One region of the Mesorhizobium kamtschaticum genome, then DNA from elsewhere that is predicted to be linked to it. Evidence: riboswitches for the same ligand, from Rfam matches in the RefSeq annotation. Region 1 holds a riboswitch; each other region holds the start of a gene.
What was found. Region 1 has a riboswitch for cobalamin ahead of AC0V7N_RS20325 (DUF1636 family protein). Riboswitches for the same ligand answer to the same signal wherever they lie in the genome.
Positions count from the first base shown of each region.

Region 2: another riboswitch for cobalamin. It lies ahead of AC0V7N_RS02630 (aromatic ring-hydroxylating oxygenase subunit alpha); the one in region 1 lies ahead of AC0V7N_RS20325 (DUF1636 family protein).
Region 3: another riboswitch for cobalamin. It lies ahead of AC0V7N_RS27755 (DUF1636 family protein); the one in region 1 lies ahead of AC0V7N_RS20325 (DUF1636 family protein).
Region 4: another riboswitch for cobalamin. It lies ahead of bluB (5,6-dimethylbenzimidazole synthase); the one in region 1 lies ahead of AC0V7N_RS20325 (DUF1636 family protein).

Region 1 is NZ_CM149691.1:4,116,583-4,124,256, reverse strand. Features, by position in the region: gene AC0V7N_RS20355 (NADH-quinone oxidoreductase subunit D) at 1-483, opposite strand, end outside; gene AC0V7N_RS20350 (four helix bundle protein) at 550-927, opposite strand; gene AC0V7N_RS20345 (NADH-quinone oxidoreductase subunit C) at 962-1,564, opposite strand; gene AC0V7N_RS20340 (NuoB/complex I 20 kDa subunit family protein) at 1,569-2,150, opposite strand; gene AC0V7N_RS20335 (NADH-quinone oxidoreductase subunit A) at 2,141-2,506, opposite strand; gene AC0V7N_RS20330 (winged helix-turn-helix domain-containing protein) at 2,840-4,039, shown strand; cobalamin riboswitch at 4,069-4,273, shown strand; gene AC0V7N_RS20325 (DUF1636 family protein) at 4,312-4,746, shown strand; gene cobW (cobalamin biosynthesis protein CobW) at 4,743-5,780, shown strand; partial or broken gene AC0V7N_RS20315 (cobaltochelatase subunit CobN) at 5,901-7,674, shown strand, end outside.
Region 2 is NZ_CM149691.1:557,016-564,689, reverse strand. Features, by position in the region: gene AC0V7N_RS02645 (ABC transporter permease) at 1-4, opposite strand, end outside; gene AC0V7N_RS02640 (sugar ABC transporter ATP-binding protein) at 33-1,511, opposite strand; gene AC0V7N_RS02635 (FAD-binding oxidoreductase) at 2,033-3,133, opposite strand; gene AC0V7N_RS02630 (aromatic ring-hydroxylating oxygenase subunit alpha) at 3,154-4,401, opposite strand; cobalamin riboswitch at 4,514-4,714, opposite strand; gene AC0V7N_RS02625 (DUF680 domain-containing protein) at 5,209-5,409, shown strand; gene AC0V7N_RS02620 (DUF680 domain-containing protein) at 5,474-5,713, shown strand; gene AC0V7N_RS02615 (ABC transporter ATP-binding protein) at 5,794-6,906, opposite strand; gene bglA (beta-galactosidase BglA) at 6,938-7,674, opposite strand, start outside.
Region 3 is NZ_CM149691.1:5,572,739-5,580,412, reverse strand. Features, by position in the region: gene AC0V7N_RS27775 (bifunctional helix-turn-helix transcriptional regulator/GNAT family N-acetyltransferase) at 55-990, shown strand; gene AC0V7N_RS27770 (antibiotic biosynthesis monooxygenase family protein) at 1,249-1,563, shown strand; gene AC0V7N_RS27765 (GyrI-like domain-containing protein) at 1,619-2,452, opposite strand; gene AC0V7N_RS27760 (substrate-binding domain-containing protein) at 2,403-2,720, opposite strand; cobalamin riboswitch at 2,945-3,150, shown strand; gene AC0V7N_RS27755 (DUF1636 family protein) at 3,242-3,652, shown strand; gene AC0V7N_RS27750 (ABC transporter ATP-binding protein) at 3,633-4,421, shown strand; gene AC0V7N_RS27745 (ABC transporter substrate-binding protein) at 4,466-5,413, shown strand; gene AC0V7N_RS27740 (FecCD family ABC transporter permease) at 5,413-6,462, shown strand; gene AC0V7N_RS27735 (MarR family winged helix-turn-helix transcriptional regulator) at 6,600-7,079, shown strand; gene AC0V7N_RS27730 (HlyD family secretion protein) at 7,076-7,674, shown strand, end outside.
Region 4 is NZ_CM149691.1:6,074,255-6,081,928, reverse strand. Features, by position in the region: gene AC0V7N_RS30300 (MFS transporter) at 1-954, opposite strand, end outside; gene AC0V7N_RS30295 (TetR/AcrR family transcriptional regulator) at 1,073-1,672, shown strand; partial or broken gene AC0V7N_RS30290 (hypothetical protein) at 1,776-2,758, shown strand; partial or broken gene bluB (5,6-dimethylbenzimidazole synthase) at 2,923-3,432, opposite strand; cobalamin riboswitch at 3,553-3,732, opposite strand; gene AC0V7N_RS30280 (histone deacetylase family protein) at 3,855-4,781, shown strand; gene AC0V7N_RS30275 (exodeoxyribonuclease VII small subunit) at 4,785-5,036, shown strand; gene AC0V7N_RS30270 (DUF2277 domain-containing protein) at 5,135-5,401, shown strand; gene AC0V7N_RS30265 (pirin family protein) at 5,442-6,362, shown strand; gene dxs (1-deoxy-D-xylulose-5-phosphate synthase) at 6,545-7,674, shown strand, end outside.

The DNA of each region.
Region 1 (7,674 bases):
GACGCCACCGGGGCGGAAATAGGCGGCATGCATGCGCGAACCGGAGGCGCGCTCATAGAACACCATCAGCTTTTCGCGCTCGACGAAGCCCCACAGCGGCGGCGTCAGCGCACCGACGTCCATCGCCTGCGTCGTCACATTGAGGATGTGCGACATGATGCGGCCGATTTCGCAATAGAGCACGCGGATCAGCTGGCCGCGCCTCGGCACCTCGATGCCGAGCAGGCGCTCGGCGGCGAGCGCGAAGGCATGCTCCTGGTTCATCGGCGCGCAATAATCGAGCCGGTCGAGATAAGGCACAGCCTGCAGATAGGTTTTTGCCTCGATCAGCTTTTCCGTGCCGCGATGCAAAAGTCCGATATGCGGATCGACGCGATCGACAACTTCGCCGTCCAGCTCCAGCACGAGGCGCAAAACGCCATGCGCCGCGGGGTGTTGCGGCCCGAAATTGATGTTGAAATTGCGGACGGAGGTTTCAGCCATTCTGGCGCCTCTGACGATGAGTCAGTAGTGAGTAGTGAGTAGTGATCATCAATCTCAATGCCTGCTTCATTCCGCCTGCTTGGCCTGCACCGTTCGGATAAGAGATCTCATCATTTTTCCAATCTCTTCGCATCGCAGGAGCAGTTCAATCTCATTGTCTTTTCGTAGCAAGCCTACCCGGCATGCCAGCAGTATGTGCGTTTCCAGTTCCTTCAACGAGCCTTGCGACATGCGCAAAAATTGAACGAACGACCCTCTGTTTTCCCGACCGTATCCCTCCGCGATATTCGCCGCGATCGAAACCGCCGATCGCCGTATCTGAGAGGTCATGCCGTAAATCTCATCCTTCGGAAACTCTTTGGTGAAGCGATAACAATCTTCAGCGAGCGTCATCGCCGATTGCCACACCTTCAAGTCACGATAAGATTCGATCCGTTGCTCCAACTCTTTCCCTACTGACTACTGACTACTTCCCTACTCACTGTTTGGCTTTTTCGTCCCCGGGCAGCACGTAATCCGTCCCTTCCCACGGCGAGAGAAAATCGAAATTGCGGAATTCCTGCTTCAATTCCACAGGCTCGTAGATGACGCGCTTGGCTTCGTCGTCGTAGCGCACTTCGACGAAGCCGGTCAGCGGGAAATCCTTGCGCAGCGGATGGCCTTCGAAGCCGTAATCGGTCAGCAGGCGGCGCAGATCGGGATGGCCCGAGAACAGCACGCCATAGAGATCGTAGGTCTCGCGCTCGAACCAGTCGGCACCGGGAAAAACGCCGGTTATCGACGGCACCATTGTCTCCTCATCGGCCAGAACCTTGACGCGGATGCGCACATTCTGTTTCGGCGAAAGCAGGTGGTAGACGACGTCGAAGCGCTTGGCGCGCGACGGATAATCGGCGCCGCAGACATCGATGATCGAGATGAACTGGCAGCGCGCATCGTCGCGCAGGAAAGTCATCACCTCGACCAGATCGCGTGGTTCGGCATGAACGGTGAGCTCGCCATAGGCGATATCAGCGTCAGTGACGCGGCCGATCAGCTTTTCGCCGAGATAGGTCGACAGTTCGCTAAGGGATGCGGCCATGGATTTACCGTTCGATCGTGCCGGTGCGGCGGATTTTCTTCTGCAGGAGAAGAATGCCGTAGAGCAAAGCTTCGGCGCTCGGCGGGCAGCCGGGCACATAGATATCGACCGGCACGATGCGGTCGCAGCCGCGCACCACCGAATAGGAATAGTGGTAGTAGCCACCGCCATTGGCGCAGGAGCCCATCGAGATGACGTAGCGCGGCTCCGGCATCTGGTCGTAGACCTTGCGCAGCGCCGGCGCCATCTTGTTGGTCAGCGTGCCGGCGACGATCATGATGTCGGACTGGCGCGGAGAGGCGCGCGGCGCGACGCCGAAGCGCTCCGAGTCATAGCGCGGCATCGAGGTGTGGATCATCTCGACAGCGCAGCACGCCAGACCAAAGGTCATGAACATCAGCGAGCCGCTGCGTGCCCAGGTGATCAGCGCCTCGGTCGAGGTGACCAGAAAGCCCTTGTCGGCAAGCTCGTTGTTGATTTCGAGGAAGAAGGGATCGTCCTCCCCCACCGGCCTGCCGGTGTTGGGATCGATGAGGCCCTTGGGCTTCGGCGCGACGAGGGTACCTGAACTGTCGTTCAATCCCATTCCAGCGCTCCTTTTTTCCATTCATAGGCAAAGCCGATGGTCAACACTGCCAAAAACACCATCATCGACCAGAAACCGAGCATGCCGATCTTCGAGAAGGATACGGCCCAGGGAAACAGGAAGGCCACTTCGAGGTCGAAGATGATGAACAGAATCGACACCAGATAGAAGCGGATGTCGAATTTCATGCGGGCGTCGTCGAACGAGTTGAAACCGCACTCGTAGGCGGAAAGCTTTTCGGGATCGGGATTGCGGTAGGCCACCAGGAACGGTGCGGCCAGCAGCGCCAGGCCGACGACCAGAGCCACGCCGATGAACAGGACGATGGGCAGGTACGAACTGAGGAGTGCGTTCATGCAGCGGTTTCCGTTGGCGCCAATCCACTTTGATTACAGCACCGGACCTTAATGCGGAAGCGTGACAGTTTAACCGCTGAACCGTTTTAAGGGGCCTATGCTGCAACGCGGCGAGGGTTAGCGCAGCACTTCCAGCGAAGCAAGTCAAACCTTGTTCAAAACTCTGACCTGGACGGCATATCCGAAGAAACTGGTCCGATCCGCTCCTGTTTGATTTCCTTCGCTTTTTACTCCACTTTTCTCTCCTGACAGGGTTGCCGCCAAAACCCTGCTAGCATGGGCTGGAATCACCCGTCTGCATGATGGTCAACGAGCCATAAGAGTCGCATCCGAATGAAGGAAAAGATCTCGCTTGCCACCGCCCGGCGCATTGCGCTCGCCGCTCAAGGATTTCTCGATCCGCGCCCAAATGGCACACCTGATCGCCGCCACCTCGCCCGCGTGCTCTCCCGCACCGGCCTGCTGCAGATCGATTCCGTCAGCGCCGTGGTGCGCGCGCATTATATGCCGCTCTATTCGCGTCTTGGCCCCTACCCGCTCACCTTGCTCGACAATGCCGCCGTCACGCGCAAGCGCACCGTCTTCGAATACTGGGCGCATGAGGCGTCCTTCCTGCCGGTCGAGACCTATCCGCTGATGCGCTGGCGCATGCAGCGCGCCGAGCAAGGCGACGAGATGTATCTGGGGCTGGCCAAATGGGGCCGCGAGCACGCCGCCTATATAGAAGAGATCTACCGCGAGGTCGTCGCGCGCGGCCCGATCGCTGCTTCAGCACTGGAAGGCCAGAAGGGTTCGGGCGGCTGGTGGGGCTGGAGCCACGCCAAGCATGCCTTTGAATGGCTGTTCTGGGCCGGACGCATCACCACCGCGCACCGCCGTGGCTTCGAACGCTTCTACGACGTGCCGGAGCGCGTGCTGCCGCAGGCGATCCTCGATCTGCCGGTGCCGGCCGCCGAGGACGCGCACCGCGAATTGCTGCGCATTTCCGCCCGCGCCCACGGCGTGGCGACCGGAGGCGATCTGCGCGACTATTTCCGCCTGTCGCCCGCCGACATGAAGGGCCGGCTGGAGGAACTGGTCGAGACCGGCGAACTGGTGCCGGTGCGTGTCGAGGGCTGGGATAAGCCGGCTTACCTTCACAGGGATGCCCGTTTGCCCCGAAAAATCGAGGCGCGCGCCTTGCTGGCGCCTTTCGATCCGGTGGTCTTCGAACGCTCGCGCTCGGAGCGGCTGTTCGATTTCCACTACCGCATCGAGATCTACACGCCGGCCGAAAAGCGGCAGTACGGCTATTATGTCCTGCCCTTCCTGCTCGGCGACAGGATCGTGGCGCGCGTCGATCTCAAGGCCGACCGGCCGGCCAGCGTCCTGCGCGTGCACGCGGCCTACCCCGAGCCCGGCGCGCCGCCCGAAACGGCCGCTCAACTCTTCGAGGAATTGAAGCAGATGCAGGGCTGGCTCGGCCTCGAACGCATGGACGTGACGCCGGCCGGCGGTCTGGGGCCGGCGCTGGTCGACATCGCCATGTCGTAAGCCCGCGTTGACACCGCTGCCTGCAAAAGCCTAAATCCGCTGCAGACGGTCCCTTGCCCGCAACGGCAAGGGCTAAGAGGGAATGCGGTGCGGGATTTCGATCTCAAATCCGCGGCTGTCCCCGCAACTGTAAGCGAAGAGCCAAGGCCGAAAGCCACTGGGAGGTTCCCGGGAAGGCGGCACCCAAGGCGATGACCCGCGAGCCAGGAGACCTGCCGTCTGCGACAACATAATCCGATCGCCCGGCGGGTTTCCGGGCAAGGAGCCGGTTTTTGGACCACAACAGCAGTTTTTCGGCTGGCACAGCGGATATTTCGTCCGCCGACGGCGATGCTTTGGCCGGCGTCACCGTCATTGTCTGCGCCTCCTGCCGCGATGAATCCGGCTCGGACGCCCATCCCCGTGCCGGTGAACTTTTGGCCGAAGATACGCGCCGCGCGGCAGCGGCCGACACTATCCGCGTTCGCACGGTCGAATGCCTCGGCAATTGCAAGCGCCGCCTCAGTGCCGCGATCCTGCGCGACGGCTGCTGGAGCTATGTGTTCGGCGACCTGACCGCGGCCAGCGGCGCCGACCTTGTCACCGGCGCAAAGCTCTTCGCCACATCGACGGACGGCCTCATCCCTTGGCGCGGCCGGCCTGATTCCCTCAAGCGCGGCCTCGTGGCCCGCATTCCACCCCTCGACATGCTGAAGGACCAACCATGACCGCTTCCGTCTCCCGTGTTCCCTGCACCGTCGTCACCGGCTTCCTCGGCGCCGGCAAGACGACGCTGGTCCGCCATCTCCTGGAAAACGCCGGCGGCAAGCGTATCGCGATCATCGTCAACGAGTTTGGCGACATCGGCATCGACGGCGAGATTCTCAAGGGCTGCGGCATCGACACCTGCCCGGAGGAGAACATCGTCGAACTCGCCAATGGCTGCATTTGCTGCACCGTGGCCGACGATTTCGTGCCGGCGCTCGACAAGATCCTGTCGCTGACGCCGAAGGTCGACCATATCCTGATCGAAACCTCGGGCCTCGCTTTGCCCAAGCCGCTGGTCCAGGCTTTTCAATGGCCGAGCGTGAAGAGCCGTGTGACCGTCGATGGCGTCATTGCGGTTGTCGACGGCCCGGCGCTCGCCGAGGGCCGCGTCGCCAACGACATGGATGCCCTGCAGGCGCAGCGCGCCGGGGATGACAGTCTCGACCATGACGACCCGGTCGAGGAAGTGTTCGAGGACCAGATCGCCTGCGCCGACCTGATTATCCTGTCGAAGAGTGACCTTATGGACGCACCCGGCTCGGCCCGCGCCAACGCCATCATCAATGAACATTCCGCCCGCGCCGTGAAGATCGTGCCGACGTCGCATGGCAAGGTCGATCCTTCCGTTCTGCTCGGGCTCGGTCTCGCCGTCGAGGACGACATCGAGAACCGCAAATCCCATCATGACGGCGCATTCGACCACGAGCATGACGACTTCGACACCTTCATCGTCGACATTGCCTCGATCGCCAATCCAGACGAGCTGGCAAAGCGCGTCGCCACCGCCGCCGAACAGGAAAACGTGCTGCGCGTGAAAGGCTTCGTCGAGGTCGGCGGCAAGCCGATGCGGCTCTTGCTGCAGGCCGTCGGCCCACGCGTCAATCATTACTATGACCGCGCCTGGACGGCTGAGGACGACCGCCGCTCGCGCCTCGTCGTCATCGGCCTCAAGGGGCTGAACCGCCCAGCAATCGAGCGTATACTCGCCGGCTGACGCAAACCGCCCTAGCAATTCCAGGAAAAGTGTTTCACGGCTTTCCCACAGGAATTGCGTAAAACAAGGAGATAGAGCGGTTCGCCGTTCCGTGAAACGGTGAACCGCGCTAGAGCCGCGATGCATATCCTCACCACGACCTCCGCCTCGCTCGACGACCTCGCCGAGCCGGTCGATCTGCGGCAGACGCCGGCGGATATCGTGGCCCTGTCCTTCACCGGCAGCGACCTTGCCGGACTGGCCGCGGCATGGAAGGCCGATGCCGGCCGCCTGCCCTCGATGCGGCTGGCGGCACTTCGCGACCTGCGCCACCCCATGTCCGTCGACCTCTGGATCGACAGCGTCGCCCGCCACGCCAAGATCATCCTGGTGCGCATCCTCGGTGGCTACGACTGGTGGCGCTACGGCTGCGACCAGCTTGCCGCGACGGCCCGCCAGCGCGGAATTAAACTCGCGCTGCTTCCAGGCGAAAGCCATGACGAGGATCTGCGCCTGATCGAAGCCTCGACGCTGCCGCGCGAGGAGTTGGATAGCCTGCTCGGCTATTTCCGCGAGGGCGGCCCGGCCAATATGAGCGCGCTGGTGCTGCGGCTGGGAAGGTTGGCTGGGGCGCAGGCGGAAATTGTCGAGCCGGTCGCAGTGCCAAAAGCTGGCTACTACGAGCCCACACGCGGCGTCGTTCCCCTCCCCCTCGAGGGGAGGGTCCGGCCGCAGGCCGGGGGTGGGGTCCTCTCCACAGCGCGCCAACTCGAAGAAACGTCGCGCCCGGTCGCACCGACCCCACCCGGCCCTGCGGGCCACCCTCCCCTCGAGGGGGAGGGAAAGGTCGTGCCGATCCTGTTCTACCGTTCGATGCTGCTCGCCGCCGATGTCGCGCCCATCGACGCCCTTTTTGAAGCGCTCCGCCAACGCGGCATCGCCCCGGTCCCGATCTTCGTCTCCAGCCTGAAAGACCCGACCTCGCTGGCCTTCGTGGAAACCGCCATCGCATCCATGAACCCCGCCGCCATCATCACCGCGACCGCCTTCGCCTCCGGTGCCGAACCCGGCGTCGAAACCCTGTTCGACCGCGCCGGCGTCCCCGTCTTCCAGGTCATCGTCGCCACCACCCGTCGCGATGTCTGGGAAAACAACCAGCGCAGCCTGGCGCCGGCCGACCTTGCCATGCATGTCGTGCTGCCCGAGTTGGACGGCCGCATCCTCGCCGGCGCCATTTCCTTCAAGGGCGAGAGCGATGTCGATCCGGCCCTCGGCCACCGCGCCTTCGCCAACCGGCTGGAGCCGGACCGGGTCGCGCAGGTGGCCGACCGTGTGGCGGCGTTCATCAAGTTGCAGGAGACGGCCCGAGCGACACGCAAGCTCGCCATCCTAATCCCGGACTATCCGAGCGCGCCTGGCAGGACTGGCTATGCGGTCGGCCTTGATGTCCCGTCGAGTGTGCTCGCCATGCTGCATGACCTGAGCGAACAGGGCTATGCCGTTGAGGGGATTCCGCAAACGCCGCGTGAATTGCTGCGGATGCTGGAAATGACCGACCACGGGTTGGCCTTGGACGACTACACTGCCTTCTCGATCGAATTGCCGACAGCGGCAATAGCCGCGGTAGAAGCTGCTTGGGGCAAGGCAGAAGAGACAGGTTTGCGCGAAGCCCCCCTCTGTCCTGCCGGACATCTCCCCCTCAAGGGGGGAGATCACGCCGTCATCACCGCCCTCGCCAATAGCGGCCGTTGCAAAGGGAGATCCGGCGCCCGAACTGCCAATCTCCCCCCTCGAGGGGGAGATGTCCGGCAGGACAGAGAGGGGGGCCTCGCGCAAACCTTCACAAAAGACCGCCGCCCACTTCCCCTTCCGCGCCGCCACCTTCGGCAACATCACGGTCGCTCTCGCCCCCGAT
Region 2 (7,674 bases), 3.6 Mb from region 1:
ACATTCCTGGCTCCTTTGCCGCCGAACCCTGTTCAGGTCGATAGGTGGACGAGTGATTGCGCATCCGTTTCCTCCCGCCTGAAGATTCCGGCGCTTCTGCCGGCCCGCATCACCATGATCCGGTCCGAAATCCCGAGAACTTCATCGATCTCGGAAGAGATCATCACCACCGTGCCGCCGGCGGCGGCGAAGTCGCAGATGATCCGGTAGATTTCACGCTTGGCGCCGACATCGACGCCACGGGTAGGCTCGTCCAGCAGCAGCACCTTCGGGTTGCGAAGGAACCACTTGCCGAGCACCACCTTCTGCTGGTTGCCGCCCGACAGGCCGGAGACCGGCATGGTGTCGCGCGCCGCCTTGATCTGAAATCGCTCCCGCATCCGGCGGCTTGCTTCCGCCTCGCGCGCCCGGTCCATGGCAAAGGCCGGGCTCATCTCGGGCAGGCTGGCCATGCAGATGTTGGCGCGCACGGAATCGGAAAGATTGAGGCCGGTCAGCTTGCGATCCTCGGTGACCAGCGCCAGGCCATGCGCCATCGCATCCGCCGGCTTCGAAATGGCGACCGGGGTTCCGTCGATGGCAATGGTTCCGGCCGAAGGCCTGTCGAGCCCGAACAGGCAATTGAAGATTTCCGTCCGCCCAGCCCCCATCAGCCCGTAAATGCCGAAGATCTCGCCCTTGCGTGCCGCAAAGGAGATGTCCTCGATCTTGTTCGGGCAGGTCAGCCCGGCAATTTCGAGTCCGGTTTCCTCGGTCGGCGTGTTGGTCTTGACGTATTCCTCGGACAGTTCACGGCCGACGATCATGCGGATCAGGCCGGGCCGGTCGATCTCGGCAAGTGCCCCGCTGCCGACATAGGAACCGTCCCGGAAGACCGTGTAGGAATCGGCGACCTGGAATATTTCCGACAGGCGATGCGACACGTAGACGATGCCGCGGCCCTGCTTCCGCAGGCGGCCAATCGCGGCAAACAGGTGCTGTGCCTCCCGCTCGCCGATCGCCGACGTCGGTTCGTCCATGAAGATGACCTCGGCGTCGTGGCTGAGCGCCTTGGCGATCTCGACCAGCTGCCTCTGCGCGACCGAGAGGTTCATCATGTATTGGGTGGCTCGAATGTCGAATTCGAGGTCGTCCAGAAGCTTCTGCGCGGCGCGGTTCATGCCGCGAAAATCGATGCCGCCGAACCGCGCCTTGGGTTCGCGGCCGAGATAGATGTTCTCGGCGACCGTCATGTGGGGAACCGGGCTCAGTTCCTGCTCGATGATGGCGATCCCCGAGGCCAGCGCGTCGGCGGGGCTGGCGAATTCCACGTCCTTGCCGCGGCGGCGGATCGAGCCGGCATCACGCTTTTGGATGCCCATCAGGATCTTCAGAAAGGTCGACTTGCCGGCGCCATTGCCGCCGCAGAGCGCGTGAACCGTGCCGGCGCGAAGCTGAAAGCGGCCGTCGCGCAAGGCGGCGACGCCACCAAAGGACTTCTTCAGCCCCTCCACTTCGAGCAACAGCTCCACCATCGTCCTCCCATGACTTCGGATAATCCCTGTCGGATGCCGATCGGCACGTGATCTCCCGCCCAAATGCCGATGCTGACAATAGTCAAGTTTCGATCGACAAATGTCAAGTGATGCGCAAACTTTAAAATTTGGAGACCGGAGGAGTTCCTCTGGATTTAGAAAAACCATGGAAAAACAAACGATTATCGAGGCCGCCCCAATTCGTGGCGTGCTCGACAAGGGATGGTGTTCACGGAATTGTTCCGCCGATGGTTCACGGGGGAAGGGCTAGAAGGACCGAACCGCAAGCCACGTTGCGGCTCGTGCGGGACGGTCGATTTAACGGAGAAGACTCTGCCGAAAAAAGGCGGAAGGGGCAGGGCGCCGCTATGACGCCGTCCCATGTCCAGGACAGGCACGAAGGCCGCGCCTTGAGCGTAGGCCTGCCTCGTCGTCTCATCCGGTGCCGCCTTGCTACGAAGCGTGGCGTTCGTCGTCGGAGCGGCTGAGGACCATGCCGCGCTAACCCGCCCTATTGTCTACGCCTCGATTTCGAGAGCCGACAACGGCTTCGAGCAACAGGCGAGGATGAAGCCGTCGTCGATCTCGTGATCGAGGATGCCGCCATTGTGGCTCATCTCGACGGCGCCGGAGACTTTCTTCACCTTACAGGTTCCGCACAGGCCGAATTCGCAGGCCGCCGGGATCCGCACGCCCGACGAGCGCGCGGTCTGCAGCACGGTCTGGCCGGCGACGCACTCGGCGTCGACGTCCGAAAGCGCGAAGCGGATCGGTGTTGCGGCTTCGACGGGAACGGCGACGCCGTCCTGCGCCGGTGCTGCGAACGGTGCCGGGATTTCCTCCACCGCGGGCGCGGCAAAGCTCTCCTGGTGGTATTTCGTCATGTCGAATCCGGCGGCGTCCAGCATGCCGCGCACGGCGCGCATGAAGGGGTCCGGACCACAGCAGAAGATCTCGCGTTCGCGGAAATCGGGCGCCAGCAGCGGCAGCCGGATGGCGTCGATACGGCCCATATGGCCGTACCAGCCCTCGCGGCTCGACCGCTCCTCGATCATGAAGCCGAGCGATAGGCCCGGCATATGGCCGCCGAGCAGTTCGAGCTCCTTGCGGAAGATGATCTCTTCGGCGCGCCGCGCGCAATTGACGAAGCCGACATCGGTCCATGGCGCGCAGTCGTTCAGCCAGCGCAGCATCGACATCATCGGCGTCACGCCGGAACCGGCCGAGATGAACAGATATTTGGCCGCTGGATGGCTGTGCAGCGAAAAGTCGCCCGCCGGCCCATAGGCCTTGACGTGCGAGCCGGGCTTCAGGTGATCGAACATCCAACGCGTGCCGATGCTGCCGGCCTGCGCCTTCACCGTCACGGCGATCGAGAATGGCCGCGACGGCGAGGACGACAGCGTATAGGTGCGCATCAGCGGCCCGTCCGACGTCGGCAGCTCCAGCGTCACGAACTGGCCCGGCTTGTAGCGGAACCAGGTCTGGTTGTCGGAGCGGAAGGTGAAGGTCTTCACGTCAGGCGCTTCGTCGGTGACGCCGATCACTTCCAGCACCTGCAGCCTGTCGTTCCAGGGCGCCATCTGGTCGAGATGGCGATAGAGGCCAAGGTCAGTCATCGCGTTCATCCCTCAACCTCTCAGGCGACATTGCGCAACGCCGGCCTGCCATCTCCGGCAAGGCGCGGACCGATGAAGCGCGCGTACCAGTCGACGAACTGGATCACGCCACCCTCATGCAACTCCGAATAGGGACCAGGTTCATAGGCCGGCGACAGGATGCCGAAGGCGTTTTCCTCGACGATGCGGCGGTCCTGGTCATTGGTCTCGGTCCAGACATGGGTGAGCTCGGCGAGATCGTAGTCGACGCCCTCGACCGCATCCTTGTGGACCAGCCATTTGGTCGTCACCGCCGTTTCCGTGGCGCTGATCGGCAGCACGCGGAAGGTGACGGCATGGTCGATCAGGATGTGGTTCCAGGTCGTCGGATAGTGATAGTGCATCAAGGTGCCGATACGGTCGGCCGAGACTGTGTCGGAGAGGTTCTTCTTCACCGCCCGCTTGCCGGTCATCGTGTAGCTGACAGCATCGCGCAGCAGCGGCGCGCGGGTGGCGCGGTATTGCCCGGCCGGGTCGATGCGGAACTTGCTCGGCAGGCCGGTTGCCTCGCATTTGGCCCAATGCGCCAGCATCTCCGGGTCGCTGTCGGCGCCTTGCACGCCGGTCACTGTCGGGGCTTCCGGGAAGGTCTTGCACAGCTCCGGATGATTGCCGGCGCAATGGTAGCACTCGCGGTTGTTTTCCCAGACCAGCTTCCAGTTGCCCTTCTCGACGATCGTGCTCTCGAAGGCGATCTTTGCTTCGCTGAGCCGGTGCGGCTTGAGATAGGGTTCGATCATCGCCCGCATCGGCGCGAAGTCGGCGGGCTCCTTGGCCAGGCAGATGAAGATATAGCCGGCCACGCTTTCGCAGGCGACCGGCTTCAGGCCGAACTGGCTCTTGTCGAAGCCGTCGGCCATTTGGCGGGCGAACAGCAGCCTTCCGTCCAGCTCGTAGGTCCACTGATGATAGGGACAGACCAGCTTGGCCGCCGTGCCCTTGTCGGTATTGCAGACGCGGCTGCCGCGATGGCGGCAGGAATTGTGGAAGGCATTGATCTTGCCCTGCTGATCGCGCACCAGCACGACCGGATAGTCGCCGATCTGCACGGTGATGAAGCTGCCGGGCTTGGGCAGTTCGCAATCATGGCCGATGAACAGCCAGTCGCGATACCAGATCAGCTCCATGTCCAGTTTGAAGAAATCGGGATCCGTGTAGAAGGGCTGCTCGAGCGAGAATCCGTCCCTGCGGCTGTTCAAGAGCCTCAGCATGTCGTTGCGCGTATCCATGTCCTGTCCTCATACTTCAAGGACTGAACTGGTGGTGATTGAGGAAGGATTAGGCGCAGACCGGCGAAAGCCGACATGCGCCATCCGCCTCTTGACCGCCCACCGCGATCAGTCGAGTTCAAATTCTCGGGCTGGTTTCCGGGCTCTGGAGTGTCCTTGCAGACGATCGCGACACCTTCCCAGGCTTTTGCCCAGTGGTCTCCCGTTGCGACTTGAACTCCACCACCGTTGCGGGGGCAGCGCCGGAATCTGACCGGCTTCCCAATTCTCCGCTCCATCGTCACGAAGCGGCACCTGAGATGACATGATCTAATCACGACAGCGCTGGCGACATCGGCATGAAAGCGACATCGCATCCATGTGGCGCGACACGCATGCACAACGATCGGGTCAAGAATCGCGGTCCACGAAAATCGTCGCGGTGACGGCTGTACCGGCTATCAGAATCGACCCCGGAATGGGCGCTAAAAGGCTAACGGTATCGGAAAGTGACTATTAGCAGATTCTAAAATCGAACCGAACGGTTCGTTTCTATTGACGGTGCGTGCATCACGGTGTGAACGCTGAGCCTCCGATACAGTCGGTGATCGCGGCGCTGGTTTTGCCTAACAGTATGATATCAAAAACAAAAATACATGACGTAGAAGGCCTTGGCACAATTTCAAGTGGTGGATTCTTGGTCCACGCGGAACAACTTCGTGATTGGAAACGGCCAACTGGCTTTCCCACATCGGGGCTGTCCGAACGACGCGATTTTAATCCCAAGACACGCCGCTAGACGGACGGAAAAATACTGGAGTGCCCAAAATGAAAAAGATTGTTCTCACTGCCGCCGCCCTTCTGGCCATTTCCGGCAGCGCCTTCGCGGGTAGCGACCACTACGGTTCGAATGCCCCGGCAGCCACGGCTGTCGACAGCCAGTACACCGCTTCGACCAAGAAGTCGGCCCCGGCCACTCAGGCGCCTGCTCAGCCGGGCGCTGACCGCAACCTTTTCGGCAACAACTAACAGCCGCAGGGGACAGTGGGCATACCCCGCTGTCCCGGCAATCTAGAAATTCAGGAGACTTGAAATGAAGAAGATCATCCTTGCTGCCGCCGCCGTTCTGGCCATCTCCGGCAGCGCCTTCGCCGGCAGCGACAACTATGGCTCCAATGGCGCCAACCAGCCTGCCGCAACTTCGGTTGACAACTCGCGCACGGCTTCGATCCGCGAAAACGGCTCGCCCGTCTACAAGCTGCTCAATTCATCGAGCGACGTGCAGAAGTCGATCCCTCAGAGCAGCGACCGGGACCGCTTCGGCAACCACTAACAGCCGAAGTCGACCTCTAGAAAAAGAGCGGCGGGCATAGCTCGCCGCTCTTTTTTACGCCGTCGAGACGGGGTTCTGTCTTAAGCCGCTTTTGCTTCCGGCTTCTGAAGTGCGAAGGAATGTCCGTCCGCATCGAAGATATGCAGATCCTCGCCATTGGCGCTCAGCCGCAGCGTCGAGCCGCGCTTGACCTCGACATTGCCAGGCAGCTTGGTCACCAGCGGCAGGTCGGCGCGGCCGATGTCGACATAGACCAGCTGAACCTCGCCGAGCTGCTCGACATAATCGACTGTTCCCTCGAACAGATAATCCGCGCCGGTGGCGACGATCAGATCCTCCGGCCGCACGCCGAAGCTCACCGCCGCCCCCTTGGCCGAGACAGGCGTCGTAATCGGCACCGTAGCCTTGCGCCCGCCGACATGGCTGACGACGGTTGGGCTGCCGGTCTTGTCGATCGTCGCCGGCAGGATGTTCATGGCCGGCGAGCCGATGAACTGGGCGACGAACAGATTGCCAGGCTTCTTGTAGAGATCCATCGGCGTACCGACCTGCTCGATATGGCCGTCCTTCAACACCACGATGCGGTCGGCGAGCGTCATCGCCTCGACCTGGTCGTGGGTGACGTAGATCATGGTCGTGTTGGGCATCGATTCCTTAAGCTTGGCGATCTCGATACGCGTGGCGACGCGCAGTGCGGCATCAAGGTTCGACAGCGGCTCGTCGAACAGGAACACTTTCGGATTGCGCACGATGGCGCGGCCGATGGCGACGCGCTGGCGCTGCCCGCCCGACATCGCCTTGGGCAGCCGGTCGAGATATTTGGTCAGCTGCAGGATTTCGGCGGCCTGCTTCACGCGCCGGTCGATCTCGGCCTTGTTCTCCTTGCCGATCTTCATCGAGAACGCCATGTTGTCGTAGACGGTCATGTGCGGATAGAGCGCGTAGGACTGGAACACCATGGCGATGCCGCGCTTGGACGGCGGCACGTCATTGACCACTTCGCCGTCGATCTTCAACTCGCCCGACGTGATTTCCTCGAGCCCGGCGATGGAGCGCAGCAAGGTCGACTTGCCGCAGCCCGACGGACCGACGAAGACGATGAACTCGCCCGATTTGATATCGAGGTCGATGCCATGGAGAATGTTGAGATTGCCGTAGGACTTCTTCACTTGTCTCAGATTGACATCGGCCATTGGTTTCCTCCCAGTGATTTCCTCAAAGATTTCAGTCGATGCGCCCGAACCAGGCGCCGTAACCGCCAAGCTCGATCGAACCGGGGCTCGCCTGCCCGGAAAACCCGTGTCCCGGCAAAGGTTGCAGGGATCGGCTGCCAAGGTCAACCTTGGCCGGCTTGGCGCCGAGGTTGAAGACGCAGACAATCTGCTCGTTGCCCGCCCGGCGTGTGAAGGCGACGGTGTCGCCCTCACTTTCGATGAAGGTGATATCGCCCTTGGCCAGTGCCGGATGGGCGCGGCGGAAGGTGAGGAAGCGCCGATAGTGCTCGAGCAGCGAAGCCTGGTCGCCCTGCTGGACATTGACTGCTTGTGCCAGATGCTTGGCCGGCACCGGCAACCAGGGCTTTGCCTGGGAGAAGCCGCCGTTCTTGGCGCTGCCATCCCACACCATGGGCGTGCGGCAGCCGTCGCGGCCCTTGAATTCCGGCCAGAAGCGGATGCCATACGGATCCTGCAAATCCTCGAAGCGCAACTCGGCTTCGCCGAGCCCGAGCTCTTCGCCCTGGTAGAGGCAGACAGAGCCGCGCAGCGACATCAGCAATGCCGAGATGACCTTGAGATAGGCGATCGGGTCGGCTTCGCTGGCGGCCCAGCGCGAGGCCGGGCGCATCACGTCATGGTTGGAAAAAGCCCAGCACGACCAGCCGTCGCTGGCGACCTTGCCGAAGGCTTCCAGCACCGAGCGGACCTTGTCCGCGCTGATCTTTTCCGGCGCCAGGAAGTCGA
Region 3 (7,674 bases), 1.5 Mb from region 1:
AGATAGTTGACTGCGTCAAGTAAATGGCTGATCCTGCAAAAACAGGAGATGCCCATGACGATTCACCATGCGCCCAACAAAGAGCTGATCGATGCGGTGCGGGCTTTCAACCGCTTCTACACCCGCCAGATCGGGCTGCTCGACGAAGGGCTGCTGAAAAGCGCCTTTTCCCTAACCGAGGCGCGCGTGCTCTACGAGTTGGCGCATCGCGACGGTTTGACCGCGACCGACCTTGGACGCGATCTCGGCCTCGACGCCGGTTATGTCAGCCGTTTGCTGAAGAAGTTCGAGCGCCTTCACCTGATCTCCAGGTCGACGCTGGTTTCGGACGCCAGGCAATCGGCGATTGCGCTGACGCCGGCGGGCCGGAATGCCTTCGCGCCACTGAACAAGGATTCGCACGACCAGGTCGCGGCCTTGCTCGATCGGCTGCCCGCGTCGGAGCAGGACCGGCTGGTGAAATCCATGCGCACGGTCCAGGCGCTGTTGAGCGAAGGCGCCGAGCCGAAAATCCCCTATCTGTTGCGGCCGCTGCAGGTCGGCGACATCGGCTGGATCATCCGCCGGCAAGGGATGCTCTACGCGCGGGACTATGGCTGGGACGAAACCTATGAGGCGCTGGTCGCCGAAATCCTGGCGGCCTTCGTCAAATCCTTCGACCCGAAATGGGAGCGCAGCTGGATCGCCGAGCGCGATGGCGAGGTCGTCGGCTCGGTCTTCGTCGTGCGCAAATCGGATCAGGTGGCGAAGCTGCGCCTGCTCTATGTCGAACCGTCGGCGCGCGGCCTCGGTATCGGCAAGCGGCTGGTCGAGGAGTGCATCGGCTTTGCCCGCGCCAAGGACTACAAGACGCTGACCTTGTGGACCAACGACATCCTGACCGCCGCCCGGCACATCTACCAGGCGGCCGGCTTCAAACTGATCGAGGAAGAGCCTCACCATTCCTTCGGCAAGGATCTGGTTGGCCAGAACTGGGATCTCGATCTCTAGGCAAACCCTGTCCGGGGCCTGTTTTGGTGATGCGCGGTTGTTGGTCGTTTGCGCCGATGCTATGAAACGCGGGTCGAAAAGGACCCTGGAGCGGCAAACGGTAAGCCCGCTCCCTTCCACCGGTTGGAAGCTCCGTTCCCATCCCATATGGGAACCCACGGCAAGCCCACGGCGTGCTTTTACGCCCGGCTTGGCGTTCGGGGTTTTCGCGGATCGGCGTTCCTTCGTTTGCCAGGCGCCAACGAAGGAGAAGAGAGAATGCCCATCATTCGCGCCGACACCGGCATCATCACTCAGATCAATGTTTTCACCGTGCCCGAAGGCGGACAGCAGGCGTTGATCGACCTACTGCAGGAGGCGGCAACGAGTTGCCGCAGCGTTCCCGGCTGGATGTCCGCCAGCCTGCACCGAAGTCTCGACGGCACGCGTGTCGTCAATTACGCCCAGGCGCAGGACCAAGCGGCCATGCGGCGGGTCTTCGAGCATCTGCGCAGCAGCGGTTTTCTCGATCGCAACCAGGCTTTGGGTCAGGCCCATCCCGGCCTCTATGAGGTCGCTCTCACCGTGGAGTAAGGCGGAGCGGCGGACCGCGCCTTGGCCACATGCCAAGGTACGGTCTGCTCGGTACTTATGACTTCACCGGTATCCAGATCTCCAGCCCGCCATTGCCGCTGCGCGGATCGAACTCCGGGCCATAGCGCTCGAATTCGGGCGCGTCCGATATTTCGTGCCCGGAGGCGGGCAGCCATTTGTTCCAGATCGTGTTGACGGTGCGGCGGATGGTCGAGATGTGTTCGCGATGCGAAAACACCGCATATTTCTGCGCCGGTATGCGCACACGGCTGAATTCCCTGGGAAGGTCGGAAAAGTCCGAGACCTCGACACCGGCGATGTAATCGAAATTGCCCGCGTCGTCGCCATTGACGCAGACGCCATAGGCAACGTCGCCGGTCTCGCCCGGAATGTTGCCGATATAGGGGCCGAAGCGCTGCCACTGCATCGGAATGGCGGCGCTGGTTTCGCAGCTGTAGCGTTCGCCGAGCCCCGCGATCAGGAACGGCCGGCTGGTCTCGAAGCGTGGCGGTTCGAGGTTGGCGAGAAGGGACTGGTCCATCAGGATCGGCTCCACGAGGTCGAGGGTCTTGGTCGAACCTTGCGCCCGCACCAGTTCCGGCGTGGTGCCGAACTGATCGCGGAAGGCCCGGGTGAAAGCCTCATGCGAGTTGTAGCCGGCGTCGAGCGCCACCGAGAGGATGTCGGGCGCCCCGCCGGCCAGCCTGCGCGCCGCCTCGGTCAACCGGCGCGCGCGCATATAACCCATCACCGAGCGGCCGGTGGCGGCGCCGAAGGCGCGCGTCACATGGAAGCGCGACACGCCGCTGCCTTGGGCGACGTCGTCAAGCGAGATTGCCTCAGGCAGATGGCTCTCGACAAACCACAGCGCTTTCTCGGTCGGGTTCATGGCTCCTCGCATTTGGCGCGCTGACATTACTGACCGCGTCGATGGCCAGTTTGATCGAAATTGCGCGTGGCGTGCAATCAGCGCGGCAATGATCGGGAAGCGCTCGCCGCAGCCGCAGATCAGGAAACGGCCGGGGCGGCGCAGAATCTCTGACGACAAGCGTTGATTTCAGCCTGATGGAGCGCGGCGCGGCGGTCAATCCGTTGATCCGTTCGACAAGCATCTGCGCGGCCCTGTGGCCGATCTCGTTGCAGGGTTGCGCGATCAACGTCAGCCGAGGTTCGAAATAGTCTGCCCACTCGAGATCGTCGAAGCCGGCAATGGCTCGCGACAGGGGATTGACAGCGGCAGAGGATATCGCTTTATAGGTTCTGTTATTACATTACAGATGGAGATGCGGCACGCCCCTTTCTGATCAGGCCGCAGGCTGCGGGTGCCGAGATGGTGACAGGTTCAGTCGAAAAGAATCGTTGCGATGCGCCCGGGGCAAAACTACGATGACCCGGTGATGGTCCCCGCGCCGAAAGGCAAGGGGTGAAAAGGGAACACGGTGAGACCCTCAAAGGTCGAGACCGTGGCTGCCCCCGCAACTGTAAGCGGTGAGCAAGATCCGACATGCCACTGGCCGGCAAGGCTGGGAAGGCAGGATTGAGCCGAGACCCGCGAGCCAGGAGACCTGCCATCACTGAGTTGACCGGACGGGGTGTGCCGGGAGGAAACGTGGACGTCGGTCTTGTCGGCCGGCTCGCCAACATCCTTCCGTCGCCAGTTTTGGAAAGTGACGGAAAGTTGGACGGCTTCATCCATCGCATCATCGTGTGCACGCTTTGCCGTGACGTCCCGACCGGGGTCAGGTCGGGCGAAGCCTTGTGCAACGATTTGCGTTCCCGGCTCTCCGCTCACCATGACCCCGCCGTGGCGCATGGCTTCGCGATCGAAGGCGTCGAATGCATGGCGGGCTGCGCGCGGCCGCTGACGGTAGCCTTCCGGGCGCCGGGCAAGGCCGCCTATCTCTTCGGCTCCATCGACGCCGAGGCCGACGCCGGCGATCTCGTGCGATTTGCCAGGCTCTACGCGTCGCTGGCAGACGGCTGGTGCAATTCCGGACAACGTCCGCCGCGGCTGGCCGGCAAGACGCTGGCCCGCATCCCGGCACCGGCCAAGCCTGCGGGGACGGCCGATGACAACGCCGCTCCTTGAAGCGCGCGACCTCGGCGCGACGGCAAATGGCCGGGCTCTGGTCCATGCGGTCAGCCTGTCGGTCGCCGCTGGTGATCGCCTCGCCATTATCGGCCCCAACGGCGCCGGCAAGACGACGCTGCTGCGCATGCTGTCGGGCATGCTCAGGCCAAGTTCGGGTGAGGTGAAGCTTGGCGGGCGCCGCCTGGACAGGATTTCAGCCGCCGAACGGGCATTGCATATCGCCGTCGTCGGCCAGACCGACCAGCCGGATCCGCGGCTGGCGGTGATCGACTATGTCGAGCTTGGCCGCGTCCCGCATGCCGGCCTGAGGCGCCGGAGCGAGGAACGCGACATTGTCGTGGACGCGCTGCGCCGGACCGGACTGTTGCCGCTGCTTGGCCGAAGCATCGGCTCGCTGTCGGGCGGGGAACGCCAACGCGCCCAACTGGCGCGCGCCATCGCACAGCAACCGAAAGTGTTGTTCCTCGATGAGCCGACCAACCATCTCGACCCGCGAGCCCGCGGCGAGCTTCTCGAACTTGTGGCCGGCTTCGGCATGACGGTGATCGCCGTGCTGCACGATCTGGCGTTGGTGGCGCCCTTCGCCACCAGGGTCGCGGTGATGCATGAAGCCCGGCTGCATGCGCTGGCGGCACCGCGCGAAGCGCTGACCCAACAGTTGATCCGCGAGATTTTCGGCGTCGACGTGTTTCGCCTGCGCCATCCCACCGAGGATCGCGAACTGACCGTGTTCGATGTTCCGAACCGTGCCGCGCCGCCGTCCTGACCAAAACCCTTCATCCGACCCTGTTCAACCAAGGAGCAAAATCCGTGAAACGTCTCGCTTTGTCGCTCGTCCTCTCGCTGCTGGCCTCGACAGCCTTCGCTTTTCCCGTCACGGTCGATAGCTGCGGCAAACCGCTGACCTTCGACGCGCCACCCAAGCGCGCCGTCATCCACGATCTCAACATGGCCGAGATGGCCTTCGCGCTGAAGCTGCAGCCGTCGATCATCGGCCTGACCGGCATCACCGGATGGTATAAGGTCGGCCCAGAATTCAAGGCCGAGCAGGGGTCCATCCCGGAACTGGCGCCCAAATACCCGACGCTCGAGAACCTCGTCGCGGTCGAGCCCGATTTCTTCTTCGCCGGCTGGTACTATGGCATGAAGCCGGGCGGTGACGTGACCCCCGACACGCTCGCCCCGCACGGCATCAAGACGCTGGTGCTGACTGAAAGCTGCGTCCATCTCGACAAAACCAGGCCTGCCGCCTCGATGGACCTTCTGTATGGCGACGTCGAAAAGCTGGGCAAGATTTTTGGCAAGGATGCCGAAGCGGAAAAGCTCGTCTCAGACTGGAAGGCGCAATTGGCCGATATCACCGCCAAGGTCGGCAACGCCAAGGGGACGCGGGTGTTCCTCTATGATTCCGGTGAGGACAAGCCATTCACCGCCGGAAAATTCGCTATTCCCAGCACCATGATCACGGCGGCCGGCGGCGACAACATCATGGCTGACCTGGACACCAGCTGGGGCAATACGGACTGGGAAACGGTGGCGTCGCGCAATCCGCAATTCCTCATCCTGCTCGATTACCAGGATGGCGGCGGCTACAAGAAATTGCTCGATTTTTTGAAAGCGCATCCGGCGATGAAGGAGACGGACGCGGTCAAGAACGAGCGCTTCGTGGCGCTGCGCTATGCCGAATTGACACCCGGACCGGCGAACATCGAAGCGATCGCCAAGATCGCCAAGGCGATGCATCCGGAAGCGTTCTGATGCTATTTGCCCCTGGGCATGAATCCGGCGCGCTTTCAGGGCACAAGGCATTCGCGCTGGCGATGGCGGCGGGCGCGGTGGCGGTCGCCGCTCTCGTGCTGCTGTCGATCGCCTATGGTTCGACACTGATCCCGCTGACCGACGTCATTGCCGCCCTTGGCCATGCCGTCGGGTTGAATGAACACCAGGTGTCGGGTCCCGTCGGCAAGATCGTCGTCGATCTCAGGCTGCCGCGCACGATCCTGGCGGCGTGTGTTGGCGGCGGCCTCGGCATAACAGGCGCACTGCTGCAGACGGTGACCCGCAACGATCTCGCCGATCCCTTCCTGTTCGGCCTGTCCTCGGGGGCTGCCGCTGGTGCGGTTTCCGTCATCACCGTCTTTGGCGACAGTTTTGGCATCTGGACCTTGCCGGTCGCGGCCTTCACCGGCGGCATACTGGCCGCCTGCATTGTCCTGTTGCTGGTCGCGCGGGTGAGGGGGCAAGGGCCGGAACGGCTGATCCTTGCCGGCCTTGCCGTCTCCTTCCTGTTCACGGCATTGACCAATTATCTGGTGTTTGCCGGCGATCAGCGCGCGGCCCACTCGGTGCTGTTCTGGACGATGGGCGGGCTCGGGCTGGCGCGTTGGGATAATGTCTGGCTGGGTGCTTTGGGGGCCGGCACGATCGCGGCCTATGGGTTGTGGAACCACCGCAGGCTGGACGCCTTCCTGGCCGGCGAAAGTGCTGCCGAAAGCCTCGGTGTGCCGGTGGCGCGGATGCGCAGGACGACGTTTCTCGTTGCCGCCTTCTCGACGGCAATTCTCGTCTCGGTCGCCGGCGTCATCGGCTTTGTCGGATTGATGATCCCGCATCTGTCGCGGCCGCTGGCGGGTCCCTTGCATCTGCGCCTGATCGCAAGCTGTGCGTTGTTCGGAGCGGTGCTCCTGCTGGCAAGCGATCTCTTGGCGCGGACCTTGCTGCCGCCGCAGGAACTGCCGATCGGCATCATCACCAGCTCGCTTGGCGCCTTCTTTGTCGTCACGCTGGTCGTGCGAAACCGCCTGTGAAAACGGCTGGTTCTCCCGGTCCGTCTGTCTTCCAAGGGGTCATGGCGCTCACCGATCGCCAACCACGATCGCGTTGCGCGGCGTCATACACAACGCCGCGGCTTGAATAATAAGCACGCTTATTATATATACCGCTCATGGTTTCAGATGGCATAGACAGATTGGGATTTTTGATCCACGACGTGCAGCGTCTGCTGCGCAAGCGTTTCGAGACGCGCGCCAGCGGGCTTGGCCTGTCGTCCGCGCAATGGCGGCTTATGGTGCGTGTCGCCAAAGAGGAAGGCGTCACCCAGGCCCGGCTCGCTGAACTGCTCGAAATCGAGCCGATCAGCGTCTCGCGTCTTGTCGACCGGATGGAGGAGGGCGGCTGGATCGAACGCCGCGCCGACGCCGCCGACCGCCGCGTGCGCATGATTTTCCCAACCGCCAAGGCGAGCGCTGCCTATGCCGAGGTCAAGAGCCTCGCCGGCGAAGTCTATGAGGAATCGCTTGTCGGCGTTTCGCCGGAGGACCGTCGCGTCCTGATCAGGGCGCTCGATGCGATGGCGCAGAATCTCGGGGACGGCGATACCGCGTCCTCGGAAAAAGTCGAGCCTGCGAAAGGCGCAGCAGCATGAACGCGGTAGCCAAGGTCGAAAAAGACACCGCCAAGGTGGAGATGGAAGCGCCGGCCAAGCCGGTTGTCGCCCCTGTCGCGGTCGCTCCTCCCGTACAACCGGTCCCGGCGCCGAAGAAGAAGCGCCGCATGGGCCGCTTCTTTTTGATGTTCGCTCTGCCGGCCGCCCTGATCATCGGTGGCGGCTACGTCTGGGTGACCGGCGGACGCTATCAGGAGACGGAGAACGCCAATCTGCAGCAGGCCAAGGTGTCGATCGCCTCGGATACGGCCGGCCGCATCGTCCAGGTTGCCATATCGGACCATCAGATGGTCAAGCAGGGCGACCTTCTGTTCACCATCGACCCCGAACCCTACCGGATCGCGCTTGCCCAGGCCGACGCCGCGGTTGCCGGCGCGCGCCTCAATGTCGAGCAGCTGCGCGCTGCCTACAGCCAGTCGACGGCGCAGGAAAAGTCCGCCAGCAGCGAGGTCGACTACGCCCAGTCGCAATATGACCGCGCCGCCGACCTCGCCCAGAAAGGCATCAACGCCAAATCGTCGCTGGATGAGGCCCGCAACGAGCTCGACAAGGCAAAGCAGCAGGTCGCCGTTGC
Region 4 (7,674 bases), 2.0 Mb from region 1:
GATGAAGGTCGGCGAGATCGCTACGCCACTAAGGAACACGGTCAATGCGAGCAGCGGCAGCGAGCCGGCGGTGAGCGGCAGCAATGTGCTGAGCGCAAGGACAGCGACTGCAATGGCGAGTTGCCGCTGCAGTGGCGCCTTCAGGTTGAGCGCGCCGACCACGATGCCGAGCATGAACGATCCCACTGCATAGACGCCGATGACGAGGCTGGCGGCACTCGGCTGGCCGAGTTCCTTGGTGAGCGCTATCGTGCTGACCTCCGTCGTCGCGAAGGTCGCGCCAACGAAGATTATGGCGAAGGTGATGATCTGCACCGGCCGCAGACGGATGGCCGAGCCGCTGGAGCCATGACCAACCGGCCGCACTTGTGGTTCGCTCGAACGCTGCAGGATGAACGCCGCCCAGCCAATGGCAAGAAACAGCGTGCTTGCCAGGACGCCGGCTTCCGGAAACAGCGCGGCGCTGAGTCCCACCGAAAGCGATGCGCCGAGAATATAGACCAGCTCGTCCGCGACCGACTCGAAGGCGAATGCAGTGTTCATTTGGGGACGTCCGCGAAAAAGCTCGGTCCAGCGCGCGCGAACCATTGCCGGCATGCTGGGCATGGCGGCTGCCGCCAGCGCCGACGCGAATAGCGTCCATACCGGCCAGTCCTGATTGGCCGCAACAATCAGCACCGCAAAGGCGATAAAGGCGATGAGGGTGGTAGGGACCGCAACCCGCGTCTGACCAAGGCGATCCACCAGCCTCGACGTTTGCGGTGAAACGAATGCGTTGCCCAGAGCAAACGTCGCCGAGACCGCACCCGCCAGCCAGTATTCGCCGCGCGTCTGCGACAGCATGGCCACAATGCCGATCGGCGCCATGGCGATCGGCAGGCGCGCGATGAAGCCGGCGGCCGCGAAGCCCTTCGCTCCCGGAGCACGAAAGATCTCAGCATAGGGGTTTTGCATGGGGTTCCTCGACAAAAGGCGATCTGCCAATTACATACGGGGCGTATGAGGATTAGATAGACCATACGCGACGTATGTCAATTGGCATACGGAACGTATGTGGATAAGGCCAGACAGAATGCACAGACCCCGCAAGGAGATGATTGCCGAGACGCGCGCCAAGCTGATCGCCGCGGCCCGCCAGGCTTTCGGCACGACAGGCTACGCCGAAGCGTCGATGGATGATTTCACTGCCTCGGCCGGACTGACGCGCGGCGCACTCTATCATCACTTCGGTGACAAGAAGGGACTGCTGGAGGCGGTTATCGCCGAAATCGACCGCGAGATGGCTGCTCGGGTGAATGAGGTCGCCTCGAAAGCGCCGACTCGCTGGCAACACTTCGTCGACGAATGCACGACCTATATCGAGATGGCGCTGGAGCCGGAAATCCAGCGCATCATGTTCCGGGATGGTCCAGCCGTGCTGGGTGATCCAGCACTTTGGTCGAATGCCAATGCCTGCGTCGGTTCAATGACCGATCATCTGACCGCGCTGCAGGGGGAAGGGGTGGTCGTCCCGAGCGTCGATCCCGAGACCGCCGCCCGGCTGATCAATGGCGCCAGCAGCCAGGCGGCGCAGCGAATCGCCAATTCGAACGACCCCGAAGCGACATCGAAGATGGTGGTGGCGGCGTTCAAGCAGCTGCTGGAGGGCCTGCTCAGAAAACCAGGTTCATAACAGACCCAAATCCCTGTTGGGCGCCTCGCTGGCCACCGCCCCGATTGACAATCTTCAGGCAGAGCGCATCCTCCTCGCCCATCTCTGAGGGGGATTCGGAGCCATGTGGGATTTCGAGATCGGCCGGTCGGTGTCCATCATGATCAGGACCTGGCCCTTCATTGTCTTTCGCATGATCGTCTATTTCGGCATCACGCTGGCCTACATCATGGCGACCGGCACCGGCGCCTCCGTTGGCTATGGCGTCGGCCATATCTCCACCGATCCAGACGGGCCAATGTCCTTCGCCCTGTGGGGTGGCGTGGTCGGTTTCGGCATCGTCTCGATCGCCGTCTACTGGATCCGCGAATACATCCTCTACGTCGTCAAGGCCGGCCATATCGCCGTCATGGTCCATCTGATCGATGGCCGGGATGTTCCCGACGGCCAGAACCAGATCGCCTATGCAAAGCAGGTCGTGACGGAGCGTTTCGCCGAGGCCAACATCCTTTTCGTCGTCGACCAGCTGGTCAAGGGCGCCATCCGCGCCATCACCGGCCTGCTCGGCGGCATCGCCGCTTTCCTGCCCATTCCAGGTCTGAGCGGCCTGGTCTCTTCATCAACACGGTGATCCGCCTGTCGCTGACCTATGTCGACGAGATCATCCTCGGCTACAACATCCGCATCAATTCGTCCTCGCCCTTCGAGACGGCGCGGCAAGGCGTCGTGCTCTATGCCCAGAACGGCAAGACCATGGTCAAGAACGCTGTCTGGCTGGCGGTCATCATGTGGGGCGTCTCTTTCGTCATTTTCCTGCTGATGCTGGCCCCGGCCGCCGCCATTTTGTTCATGATGCCCGGGCAACTCGCCGGCTGGGCTTTCGTGCTCGCCATCGTCTTCGCCTGGGCCTTCAAGGCGGCCTTCATCGAGCCCTTCGCCATCGCGTGCCTGATGCAGGTCTATTTCAAGACCATCGCCGGACAGGTGCCCGATCCCGCCTGGGATGCCCGGCTTGCCGAGGCATCGTCGAAGTTCAGGGAATTGAAGGACAAGGCGCTCGCCTCGTTCGGCGGGTCGCGCTGGGGCACGGCGGGCGCGACGCGCTGATCGGCGGGCTGCGCCGGCGCGGCATCGACGGCGTTGAGGCACGCCACCGCTGACTTGAGCTGCGCCTCGCCTTGCCCGCAAAACGTTTCGCTCATGATCAATTCGGGCAGCGGCAGGCGTCGGCCCCAGCCATGCGTTTCGAGGTCCGGTTTGGGCGCGAATTCCGAGACACGGCCGACGCAGAGATAGGCCACCGGCGTCACGTGCTCGGGAATGGACAGCAGGCTTTTCAACGCTTGCGGCTCGATGATGCTGACCCAGCCGACCCCAACGCCCTCGGCCCGCGCGGCCAGCCAGAAATTCTGCACCGCGCAGACCGTGCTGTAGAGATCCATCTCCGGATTGTGCCAGCGTCCAAGCGGTGAGCCCTGCGAGCGCTGGCGGTCGCAAGTGATGCAGATGTTGAGCGCGCTTTCGCAGATGCCTTCCAGCTTGAGCTTGCGGTAGAGCGCCTGTCTTTCGGCCTCGATTTCAGGCAGTTCCTGCTCTCGCGCGGCCAGGAACAGGTCGCGCACCTTCTCCCGTCGTGCGGCATCGCGGATGACAATGAAATTCCACGGCTGCATGAAGCCGACCGATGGTGCGTGATGGGCGGCAAGTAGCAGCCGCGCCAGCACCTCATCGTCGAGCCCGGTAGGCAGGAAATGGCTGCGCACGTCGCGCCGTGTGAACATGGCACGGTAGACCGCGTCGCGCGCCATCTGGTCAAACCCGTCGCCGATAGGAGCGGTCATAGTTTCCGGCATCGCTTGTCCCCTTGCGATTGCAATCAATGCCGCCCGCCTGACCATGCGGATGACGATGCCTGCCAGGCCGGTCTTCTGGCTCGGGATCAACCCGCGTCCGGTGCCTTCCCGTCATCGACAGTGGCATTTACCGGCGCGGTCCCCCTCACAGCGTTGGGCACGCCACGGAATTCAACCGTGTTCCCGATTCTCCCGCTCGCGGCGGGCACCAGGCAGTGGCGGAAACCTTACGCCGAAGCGCCGGCGCCGCCAATGCCCGCAGCGACACGAATGGACGCAAGCGTGATTTTCCCCAGCCCATCAAGCCGCAATGCATGGCCATCGCGGCGCCGGGGCATTAGATAGGGAACATGGCAACTCGTCTCTACACCCACCCGATCTTCCTCGAGCACCTCACGCCGCCGGGCCACCCCGAGCGGCCGGACCGCTTGCGCGCTATCGAGCGTGTCCTCGACGACGAAGCCTTTGCCGCGCTCGAACGCGTCAAGGCGCCGGAGGGCGACGAGGCGACGATCCTCTACGCGCATCCCGCCGATTTCGTCGCGCGCATCCGCGCCGCCATTCCCGAAGAAGGCCTTGCCCGCGTCGATGCCGACACCACCGCCAGCCCGAAGAGCTGGCAAGCGGTGATCACCGCGATCGGCGCCGCCAACGCCGCCGTCGACGATGTTTTTTCAGGCCGAGCCGACAATGTCTTCGTTGCCGCGCGGCCGCCCGGCCACCATGCCGAAAAGACCACCGCGATGGGCTTCTGCTTCTTCAACACGGCGGCGATCGCCGCGCGCTATGCCCAGAAGAAGCATGGCGTCGAGCGCGTCGCCGTCGTCGACTGGGACGTGCACCATGGCAACGGCACGCAGGATATTTTCTGGGACGATCCGTCGGTGCTCTATTGTTCAACGCACCAGATGCCGCTTTATCCCGGCACCGGCGCGAAGAGCGAGATTGGCGCCGGCAACATCGTCAACGCGCCCTTGGCGCCGCAGACCGGCAGCGAGGTGTTTCGCGATGCCTTCCTGTCGCGCGTCCTGCCGGCGCTCGACAATTTCGCGCCCGATCTGATCATCATTTCGGCCGGCTTCGATGCGCACCACCGCGATCCGCTGGCCGAGATCAATCTGACCGAAGACGATTTCGACTGGGCGACCGGCCAGCTGATGCAGCGTGCGGCCCGCCACAGCGGCAACCGGCTCGTCAGCCTGCTCGAGGGCGGCTACGATCTGCAGGGACTGGCATTTTCGGTCGCCGCCCATGTCGGCCGACTGATGAAAGGATGAATGATGGCTGCTGAGACCAACGAAGACGTCAAGGCGATGAGCTTCGAGCAGGCACTCGACGCTTTGGAGAAGATCGTCGATGATCTGGAGCGTGGCGACGTGCCGCTCGACCAGTCGATCAAGATCTATGAGCGCGGCGAGGCGCTGAAGGCGCATTGCGACCGGCTGCTGAAAGCCGCCGAGGACAAGGTCGAGAAGATCAGGCTGTCGCGCGACGGCAAGCCGGTTGGCACCGAGCCGCTCGACGCGGACTGAGGCACGGAGCAGCCTTACCGGCTTTTGGACACGATCATGGTTGAGGATTAAGCTCGTCTCGATTGAAACGGTCCAGGACAAGAGGAGATACGGAAGCGATGTGCAGAAACATCAAGACCCTGTTCAATTTTGAGCCGCCGGCGACCAATGACGAAGTGCGCGATGCGGCCCTTCAGTTCGTCCGCAAGCTGAGCGGAACGACGCGGCCTTCGAAGCAGAACCAGCATGCATTCGACCATGCGGTCGAGGCCATCGCGGCATCGGCGCGCGAGCTGCTCGATTCGCTCGAAACCCATCAGAATCCGCGCAATCGCGAAGAGGTGGCGGCGAAACTACGGGCAAAGTCAGCCATCCGCTTTGCCTGATACCGCCAAAGCGGCCGTTGGCCGCTGACAAGGAGAGTTCATGAGCTTCTTCCCGGGGAAAGACCCTGAAGCCGGCGACGCCTTTGCCAGCGACCAGATCGAATTGATGGTGATACCAACCGCCAAGGACATTGGCGGTTTTCAGGTGCGCCGCGCTCTGCCGACCGCCAAGCGGCGGCTGGTCGGGCCGTTCATCTTCTTCGACCGCATGGGCCCGGCGATCCTGCGCGGCGGCCAGGCGATGGATGTCCGTCCGCATCCGCATATCGGCCTGTCGACGGTGACTTATCTGTTCGACGGCAAAATCCGGCATCGCGATTCGCTCGGCACCGAAATGGTGATCCAGCCCGGCGACGTGAATTTGATGACCGCCGGCCGTGGCATCGTCCACTCCGAGCGCACGCCCGAGGAACTGCGCGGTGCGCCGATGTCGATCTCGGGCCTGCAGACATGGCTGGCCTTGCCCGATGGCAAGGAAGAAGTGGCGCCGGTGTTCGAGAACACGGCTTCCTTGCGGCTTCCCGAGATCGATGCCGAAGGCGTTCGCGGCCGCGTCGTCATCGGTGACTTCCAGGGGCTGCGCTCCCCGGTGCGGGCCGATACCGAGACGCTCTACGCCGACCTCAGACTGGCGCCCGGCGCCAGCGTGAAGATTCCTGCCGATGCGGAGGAACGAGCCATCTACACGCTGGAAGGCGAGGTCACGATTTCCGGCGACGTCTTTCCGGCCGAACGGTTGCTGGTGTTCCGGCCCGGTGACGAGATCATCATATCGTCGCAGACCGGTGCGCATTTCATGCTGTTCGGCGGCGCTTCGCTTGGCTCGAAGCGTTACATCTGGTGGAATTTCGTCTCCTCGTCAAAGGAGCGCATCGAACAAGCCAAGCAGGAGTGGAAGACGGGCCGCTTCGATATCGTTCCTGGAGACGAGGAAGAGTTTATTCCACTGCCGGAAAACTAAGGAATATCGCCCAAAAGCGGCCCGGTTTCGGGACACGATATGCATGAAAACAAGGGCTTGAAAGCGCGGGCATAAGCTGTTTCGACGCGCTGTGCTTTTGGGAGCAGGCCCGCGTCACTGACACGCATTTACTTTCGCAGGTCGGCGGCCTATCCCGCCGTTGAACAGAAAGCCTGAGACCCGTGAACGCAACGCCGCATACGCCGCTTCTCGACAAGGTCCGCATTCCCGCCGACCTACGGGCGCTTGCCGAGAGCGAATTGCCGCAACTGGCGTCCGAGTTGCGCCTCGAACTGGTCGACGCGGTGTCCCGCACCGGTGGCCATCTCGGCGCCGGCCTCGGCGTGGTCGAGCTGACGGTGGCGTTGCACTATGTCTTCAACACGCCGGACGACCGGCTGATCTGGGATGTCGGCCATCAGGCCTATCCGCACAAGATCCTGACCGGCCGCCGCGATCGCATCCGCACACTGCGCCAGGAAGGCGGCCTGTCCGGCTTCACCCGCCGCGCCGAGAGCGAATATGATCCGTTCGGCGCCGCCCACTCCTCGACATCGATATCGGCCGGCCTCGGCATGGCGGCCGCCCGCGACCTCGCCGGCGGCCGCAACAATGTGATTGCCGTCATCGGCGACGGCGCCATGTCGGCCGGCATGGCCTATGAGGCGATGAACAATGCCGGCGCGCTCGACGCCCGGCTTATCGTCATCCTCAACGACAACGACATGTCGATCGCGCCGCCGACCGGCGCCATGAGCGCCTATCTGGCGCGGCTGGCCTCCGGCAAGGCCTATGCCGGCTTGCGCGATTTCGGCAAGAAACTGACGTCCTATCTCGGCAAGCGTGCCGATCGGGCGATCACAAGAGCGGTCGAGCATGCACGCGGCTATGTCACCGGCGGCACCTTGTTCGAGGAGCTCGGTTTCTACCACATCGGTCCGATCGACGGTCACAATCTCGAACATCTGATCCCGGTGCTCAAAAACGTCCGCGACAATGGCGAAGGCCCGGTGCTGATCCATGTCGTCACCCAGAAAGGCAAGGGCTACGCACCTGCGGAAGAAGCCGCCGACAAGTATCACGGCGTCAACAAGTTCGACGTCATTACCGGCGCGCAGGCCAAGGCGCCGGCCAACGCACCGGCCTACACCAAAGTGTTCGCCGAAAGCCTGATCCAGGAGGCCCGCGAGGACGACCGCATCGTTGCCGTCACCGCCGCCATGCCGAGCGGCACGGGGCTTGACCTGTTCGGCGAAGTGTTTCCCTCGCGGACGTTCGATGTCGGCATCGCCGAACAGCACGCTGTGACTTT